2 regions of the Serratia sp. 2723 genome follow, and region 1 is predicted to be linked to the other one. Evidence: predicted binding sites of a transcription regulator. Region 1 holds the regulator's gene; the other holds the start of a gene.

Region 1 (4,156 bases):
GGCGGTTCAACCTGCCGGTGTTGATCGAGCAATATGAGAATATTATCGGCTGGAAAGAGGTTCCCCCCTGGCCACACCCGACGCTGTTTATCCGTGGTGGTCTCTCGCCTTACGTACAGGATAGCTACCGCGATGACATCGCCCGTCAGTTCCCGCAGGCTCGCGCCTATGTGGTTGCAGGCTCCGGCCACTGGGTCCATGCAGAGAAACCGGACGCCGTATTACGGGCAATCCACCGTTTTATTGACCAACCGTGAGCTTAAATGGCGAAAAAACGCGCTAGACAGAATAGCTTAGCGCGTTTGTGGCTAAGTTAGGCATTGTCGTTGCTCCATCTGCTGGGGTAATATGGCGCGCTATAATTTTGCCACCCTGTCCAGGTGTGAAGCTGCGCTTGGCTGGGGGCGAATTTGGGTTAGGGTTTATTGGCCCGAATTGTGTAAATCAAACCGTCAGGAAGCGTAAACCGCTTTTTGATGCAAACTCCCTTGCAGTAGCGCAACAATGGCAAAAGAACAAACGGATCGCACGACGCTGGATTTGTTCGCAGATGAACGCCGTCCAGGGCGCCCGAAAACCAACCCGCTTTCCCGTGATGAACAGCTTAGAATTAATAAGCGCAATCAGCTACGACGGGACAAAGTGCGTGGATTACGGCGTGTGGAGCTGAAAATCAACGCAGACGCGGTAGATGCTCTGAACAAACTGGCCGACCAGCGCAATATCAGCCGCAGCGAATTGATCGAACAAATGCTGTTGGCCCAACTGGCGGAAGAACAGCCAGAACACTGATCTCTGCTGCCGCACGCGCGGCACGGCGTTAAGGATGACGCCAGATCGGTTCCACCTCCGCTGAGGCATCGCATAAACGCGATAAAACCTCAGGGCAAATTTCTGGCATGATACGCATTTACGGCTGAGCAAGCCTTCCCTTGGCAGCGCCTCAGGCCGCGTTTACGCAATACATTCATTTGAATTAAAAGGTTATTCTCACTATGGCTCATGTAGGCATTTTCTTTGGCAGCGACACTGGCAATACCGAAAACATTGCCAAGATGATCCAAAAGACGCTTCAGCAAAAATTCGGCAACGACGTGGCAGAAATCCACGACATCGCCAAAAGCAGTAAAGAAGATCTGGCAGCGTTTGACATCCTGCTGCTCGGTATCCCAACCTGGTACTACGGCGAAGCACAGTGCGACTGGGATGATTTCTTCCCGACGCTGGAAGATATCGACTTTAACGGCAAGCTGGTAGCGCTGTTTGGCTGTGGCGATCAGGAAGACTACGCGGAATATTTCTGCGATGCGATGGGCACCATCCGCGACATCATTGAACCACGCGGTGCGGCCATCGTCGGCCATTGGCCAACCAAAGGCTACCATTTCGAAGCCTCCAAGGGTCTGGCAGATGACGATCACTTTATCGGGCTGGCCATTGACGAAGATCGTCAACCTGAGCTGACCAACGAACGCGTAGACGCCTGGGTCAAGCAAATCAGTGAAGAGCTGAGCCTGGCCGAGATCGTCGGCTAAGCTCTGAACATATTGTAGGGGCGCCGTATACTGCGCCCTTCTGTTATCGGCATCACGGATTAGAGCAATAGAAGCTACAAGTTTGTAACTTCCTGCCTCGCCACGGTAGACTAAGACATCGGTTTATCCCATCCATCAAAGCTTTGCATGATTACCCTGTAAAAGTGCAAAGATATGTTTGTTAACAACCGGCGGTTTCTATTTGCAGCAACCGGTTCTATAATGAGACGCGATTAACGCTTTGTGCCGACCGATGCCATAGGCGAGAACGCCTCAACTTGATTAGCATAGTAACAGGACTGAATCCGCATGACTGATAACAACTCCGCATTGAAGAAGGCTGGCTTAAAAGTCACTCTTCCGCGACTCAAAATCCTGGAAGTCTTGCAGGATCCGGCATGCCATCACGTCAGTGCGGAAGATCTGTACAAAAAACTGATAGATATGGGCGAAGAAATTGGCCTGGCCACGGTATACCGCGTGCTGAACCAGTTTGACGACGCAGGTATTGTGACACGCCACAATTTTGAAGGCGGCAAGTCGGTATTCGAACTGACTCAGCAACACCACCACGATCACCTGATTTGCCTGGACTGCGGCAAAGTGATCGAGTTCAGCGACGAATCCATCGAAGTGCGTCAGCGCGATATCGCCAAGCAACACGGTATCAAGCTCACCAACCACAGCCTGTACCTGTACGGCCACTGTGAAACCGGCGATTGCCGCGAGAACGAAGCGCTGCACGACAAGAATTGATTCTGGCCCGCGCCAGAACGCGAAAACCGCCTACATGGCGGTTTTTTTATGCCCGGATGACAGAGAAAAAAATCCCCGGACAGGCCCGGGGAAAAATATCCACTCAATGATCACTATTGCAGTTTGCTCTCACCTCGCACTATTTTACGCTTTCACCGGTTCGGCGCGGCTGAAGCGTTTGCCGTCCGGGCTGATTGCACGGATTTGCACGTCACCCGCTACCGCAGGGCGCGCTTTATCGTCATAGCGCTGCCACTGTTTGCCGCCGTCGGTGGAATATTCAATCCCCAAACCTGGCAGAGAAATATTCGCTTCCAACTGACCACCGACGATACGTGCACCTGGAACCGGCAGGCGATAGCTCACGCCCGCTTTATCCATCTTGGCCAGCTCACGTTGACCAATCAGGTTAGCAAAGCGCAGCCAGTCCTGGTCCAGGGTTTTGGTATCGACCTGGTGGGTTTCGCCACCTTTGTACTCACGGCCAGCTTTGTAATCCTGCTCCCAGCTGGCGCGGTGCCATGCACGCTCTGCAAGCGACACTGCACGTGGGTAAATCATGTATTCCATCTGCTGGTCGGTACGCACGACTTCGCTCCACAGTTGTGCGGAAAGACCATATGCGCCCGGCCATGGTTTGTCGCTCTTGGCGGTGAAGTGGTTACCGTCACGGTCAACCGAGGTTTCGGCGTTCTGCGGCAGGTTGTTCGGCGCAAAGCTGAAGATCTTCTGCTCGTCGCTGAAGCGGGTGCCCCAGTAATAACCGTGTTCGTCCGGGCTGACTTCATATGGGAAGTCCATATAGACGTAGTCCGGGTTAGAGATCACCACGTCATAACCCTTGTTCGCCCAGTCGTTAGCCGAGTCGAAACCACCCCAGTACAGGGTATCCCAGAAGTTCACCGCCACATGCTTGGTCGCAAAGGCCTTCGAGTCTTTGGCATCTTTCAGGCCGTCCTGCCACGCCTGCATTCTGTCAATGCCGTGCGCTTTCACCAACTGGCTGACTTCCAGACCGAAGTAGCTTGGCAGGTGTTCCATATCTGCCACCTTGCCGTCTTTGATGATGGCCTGGCAAACCTGCGACTTGGCCCACGGCTTGTCTTCTTTGCTCAGATCGAGGATACCCTTGCCCGCTTCCGGTTTTTTCACGTCGGTATAGCCAGCACCCAGACGGATGTTCTTCGCTTCGTCCCCACCAAAGTGCCAGGTTTTCAGCGGTTGGCCGGCCTCTTTGTGCATCTGGGCCACTTCACCAATCACTTTGTCCACAAAGCTCTTGGACGAATCCAGGCATGGGTTCAGGTAGCTCTGGCGGTTGAAGTACTGCACCGAGGTGGTATTGGAGGTATCGGTCGGATCCACCAGGCGGAACTCGTTAGCCTCTTTCTCTTTCCCTTCGGCAAGCAGTTTCTTGTAGCGAGCTTCCATGGAAATAATCGCTGCACGAGCGTGCGCTGGCATGTCGATCTCAGGGATCACTTCAATCTGGCGCGCCTGAGCATATTTAACGATGTCGATATAGTCCTGACGGGAGAAGAAACCACCGTGCGGTGCCGGGCCAGAGCCATATTGCGGCATCAGGCAGGTGGTTTCACTCAGGTCATGGCAACGCTGGCCGCCCACTTCGGTCAACTCTGGCAGGCCAGGGATCTCAATACGCCAACCTTCATCATCCGTCAGGTGGAAGTGGAATTTGTTCAGCTTGTAGGCTGCCATCTGATCCAGCAGGCGCAATACGGCGTCTTTTTGGTGGAAGTTACGCGCCACGTCCAGGAAGATGCCGCGGTATTGGAAGCGCGGTGCATCTTTGGCATCCAGCGTCGCGATCTTCTTGCTACCATCCGAAGGGATTAGCGACAGGA
Region 2 (4,156 bases), on a different contig from region 1:
CAGGTTTGCAGCAGCAGGCTTTTCAGATGCGGCACGTGATAAACCGGCAGTTCCATCACGAACGGCGATGCTTCGCCACGCATGATGGTGTATTTCAGCACCAGGCCGGTGAGGATCGCCACCACGATGCCGAGCATATACAGTGAGAACACCACGCCCGCGCCATCCTGGCCGAAGAAGGCCGCGGCAAATACGGCGAAGATTGCCAAACGCGCGCCGCAGGACATAAAGGGGGCCATCATGATGGTGATCAACCGCTCGCGTGGGGCATCCAAGGTGCGTGCGCCCATAATGGACGGTACGTTACAGCCGAAGCCGACGATCAGCGGCACAAAGGATTTACCCGGCAGCCCGAGCGCCTGCATCAGGCGGTCCATCACAAATGCCGCTCGAGCCATATAGCCGGAGTCTTCCAGGAATGACAGGAACAGATACATCATGCCGATCTGGGGCACCAGCGGCAGCACGGTATTGATACCGCCGCCCACGCCCTGCGCCAGGAAGACGGTCAGCCACTGCGGGAAATGCAGGGTATAACCGACCCACTGAATGCCCTGGATAAAGATGGCTGCCGAACCGAGATCGAAGATCGGTTGCAGTGCACCGCCGATGTTGATCGCCAATACGAACATGATGTACATCACCAGCAGGAAGATGGGGACGCCCAGCCAGCGGTTGAGGATCACCCGATCCAGCACCTCCGTCAGGCGGTTTGGCAACGCCAGCTTTGAGTTGCTGACCGCATCGCAGATAGTGGCGATCGACTGGTAGCGGGCATCGGCAATGACCAGCGCGGGATCTTCCTGGTGCTGCTGTTGCAGCGCTAGCCTGGAATGTGTCAGTAGCTCGGTGGCTTTCCCGGCCAACTGATGGCTGTAGATGTCACCCTCCAGCATTTGCAGGGCCAGCCAGCGCCGTTGTTCGGTGGGGAGTTGTTGAGGCATGGCCTCGGTCAGCGTAGTGATTTCGTCTAGCAGCAGCGGTGGATAGGCCACCAGCGCTTTTAACTGGTTGAAGCGGTGATTGTCGATGGTCTGTTTCAGCAGGCCAATGCCGTCGGCTTTGGTGGAAACCATGGATACCACCGGGCAACCAAGACGCTCGGCCAGCGCGGCGACATCGATTTCAATATTCTGGCTCTTGGCAATATCTTGCATGTTCAAGGCCACGATGCACGGAATACCCAGCTCTAGTAGCTGCAGCGTCAGGTAGAGGTTGCGTTCCAGATTAGAGGCATCGACCACATTGATCAGCATATCTGCATTGCCGCTCAGGATGTAGTGACAGGCGATCTGCTCATCCAACGAGGTTTGTTCGGAGATGGTGGTGAGCGAGTAAGTGCCTGGTAAGTCCACTAGCGTGACCTGCGACTGCGGCGTCGAAAACTGGCCCTCTTTACGCTCAACCGTCACCCCAGCCCAGTTACCGACCCGCTGGCGTGCCCCGGTGAGCTGGTTGAACAGCGTCGTCTTGCCCGAGTTTGGGTTACCGATTAAGCCAATAGTGATTTTTTTCATAAACCAACGTGATATCAGTAAATTAAGTATCGGCCGCGTTTGCACACGGCAACTTCCTGAGGCGGGGATAGCGCGTTACGGTTGGCTATCGAGCAGGATCAGGTCTAAATCTTTTTTCCGCAGCACCAGGCTAACGCGGCGAGTTTTTATTTCTATCGGGTCGCCAAGCGGTGCCACGCGTACTACGTCAAACTGCGAGCCGGGCAGCATGCCAAGCGACAGTAATTTCTGGCGGTAGGCCGGGCTGATCTCGTTGGAGAAGCCGGTGATTTTATAGGTATGTTTAGGAAGCAGCTGCATATTGTCTTCTCAATGCGTTGGGCATTCCCACGGGAATGACACCTTCAGAACATTTGCTGCCCAGACTACCTGTGAAAAGGTGTATGGGGCCAGGAGCGCCGAGCCAAAAACAGAGCAATGAATACACAGAATCATAGTGATAACAATTATCGTATTCAATACGGAATGTATGGGCAATTGTAAATGCTGTCATATCTGCAATGGACGCCTTGCCAAGCCTAGTTTTAACACTAAGCCAAACGCACTGCAAATGAGCGCAAAAGGTTAATTAAGTTGCAAATTTGTACATTTTCTTGCGGAGATGAAACAGTTGTAGCTCTATTGGAGTGGCTGAGAGTGTCACGGCGCAGATCTGGCAACATCGCTTGCTGTAAATGAGAGGGGTAAGTATTTGTGTTTACGGCATAATCGATGGCCTGAAACGGCGGTGTTAATAAGGGTGTTAACAACGGAGTATTTTTACCGTTGCGGGGATGAAGGCGATGGCGGGAAACGGAGATGGTAAAAAATCGCCATTTTATTGCGGCAGGTCAAAATTGTCGGGGGGGGGGGGGGGAGGGGCGCTACTAGGTTGCACAAGAAAAGATGAAGGCGATGGGAACGAGCTACCGGCTAAATTTTTCAACTAAAGTAGAACATTACTTTCAAGCAAATAAATTCCATGGCGATGAGCTACCTAATGCCATCGTGCTAATATCAAACGATATATAAAAAACCCCCATCATGGACTAAGTTGCCACGCTTAATACGGCTGTACTAGCAGGCAAGCATCCTTCTTTACGAGGTCAGGACGATGTTACAGCAGCATGACGCTACCCCGGCAATCGGCATCGATTTAGGCACCACCAATAGCCTCATTAGTGTCTGGCAAGACGGGGAGTCGCGCTTAATCCCCAATGTGCTCAATGAATTTCTTACCCCCTCGGTCGTCAGCATTGATGAAGATGGGACGATACTGGTTGGTCGCTCTGCGTTATCTCGCCTGACGACTCACCCGCAAAAGACGGCAGCGCTGTTTAAACGTTACATGGGCAGCAAGAAGAAATTCAAACTGGACCAACAGACGTTTGACGCCCCAGAGCTATCGGCAATCGTGTTGAAATCGCTGAAATCAGACGCAGAAAGTTTTCTTGGCCAGCCGATCCGCGACGTTGTGATTTCGGTACCTGCCTATTTTAGCGATGAGCAACGTAAGCAGACCCGCTTTGCCGCTGAACTGGCCGGTTTGAATGCGGTGCGGCTGATTAATGAACCGACTGCGGCTTCGATGGCTTATGGCCTGCACACCCAAGGGGTTGGCCGTACTTTGGTGTTTGACCTGGGCGGGGGCACTTTTGACGTCACGGTATTGGAATATGATCTGCCGCTGATTGAGGTGCACGCTTCGGCGGGTGATAACTATCTTGGCGGTGAAGATTTCACCCAGGCAATCATTAAAGCCTGCCTCAACGAATGGCAACTGAACGCCTCGCAGATCGCGCCCCATGATATGGCACGGCTGTATGATTGCGTCGAGCAGTGGAAATGCCAGCTTAATCAGCAACAGGGCTCATATCAGTTGCATTGGCAATGGCAGGATAGGCAATGGGAAATAGAGCTGGATGAGCGTAAAGCTGGGGAGATCTGGCTGCCGCTGCTGAATCGCCTGCGAGCACCGATTGAGCAGGTGCTGCACGATGCTCGTTTGCAACCGCAGCAGATGGATCACCTGGTATTGGTCGGCGGAGCCACTAAGCTGAACACCATCCAGAAACTGGTGGTGAAGCTATTTGGTCAGTTGCCGCATCAGCACCTAGATCCCAGAACCATCGTAGCGCTGGGTGCCGCAGTACATGCCGCCTGCCGCCTGCGCGATCAGAATATCGACGAAGTGATCCTGACGGATGTCTGCCCCTATACGCTGGGCATCGCTACCTCGAGTGCGGATCGGCATGGGATTTTCTCACCGATTCTGGAACGTAATACCGTAGTCCCGACTTCACGGGTGGAAAGCTTCACCACGACGCATGTGGAGCAAAAGGCGATCCGGATAGCGATCTATCAGGGGGAAAGCCCACATGTTGACAACAATATCCTGGTGGATGAGTTTACCGTGCCGGTAAAGCCTAACGGCCATATTCAATCACTGGATGTTCGTTTCAGTTACGATATCAATGGGCTGCTAGAGGTTGATGTCCATTTGCCAGACAGTGGTGATTCATTCTCAAAAGTGATCGACCACAGCCCCATTGGCCTGAGCCCAGAACAGCGAAAGCAAAGTCAGCAGCGTTTGCAGGAGCTAAAAGTGCATCCGCGCGATACGCTGTCTAACCGTACCTTGCAGGCTCGGCTGGAAAAAG

What was found. Region 1 encodes Fur, which represses iron uptake genes when iron is present. Its sites were predicted from a motif close to ATAATAATGAGAACNACTATCAA; they were not measured.
Region 2: feoA (ferrous iron transporter A) is a predicted target of Fur. The motif match lies at 1,948-1,970, and genes of this name have one in related genera.

Annotation. Positions count from the first base shown of each region.
Region 1 covers NZ_JBNDIN010000003.1:57,271-61,426, forward strand. The annotation lists gene ybfF (esterase) at 1-257, shown strand, start outside; gene ybfE (LexA regulated protein) at 505-792, shown strand; gene fldA (flavodoxin FldA) at 996-1,535, shown strand; gene fur (ferric iron uptake transcriptional regulator) at 1,845-2,291, shown strand; gene ABIE29_RS05170 (beta-N-acetylhexosaminidase) at 2,436-4,156, opposite strand, start outside.
Region 2 covers NZ_JBNDIN010000010.1:76,693-80,848, forward strand. The annotation lists gene feoB (Fe(2+) transporter permease subunit FeoB) at 1-1,517, opposite strand, end outside; gene feoA (ferrous iron transporter A) at 1,593-1,817, opposite strand; gene ABIE29_RS15795 (Hsp70 family protein) at 2,611-4,156, shown strand, end outside.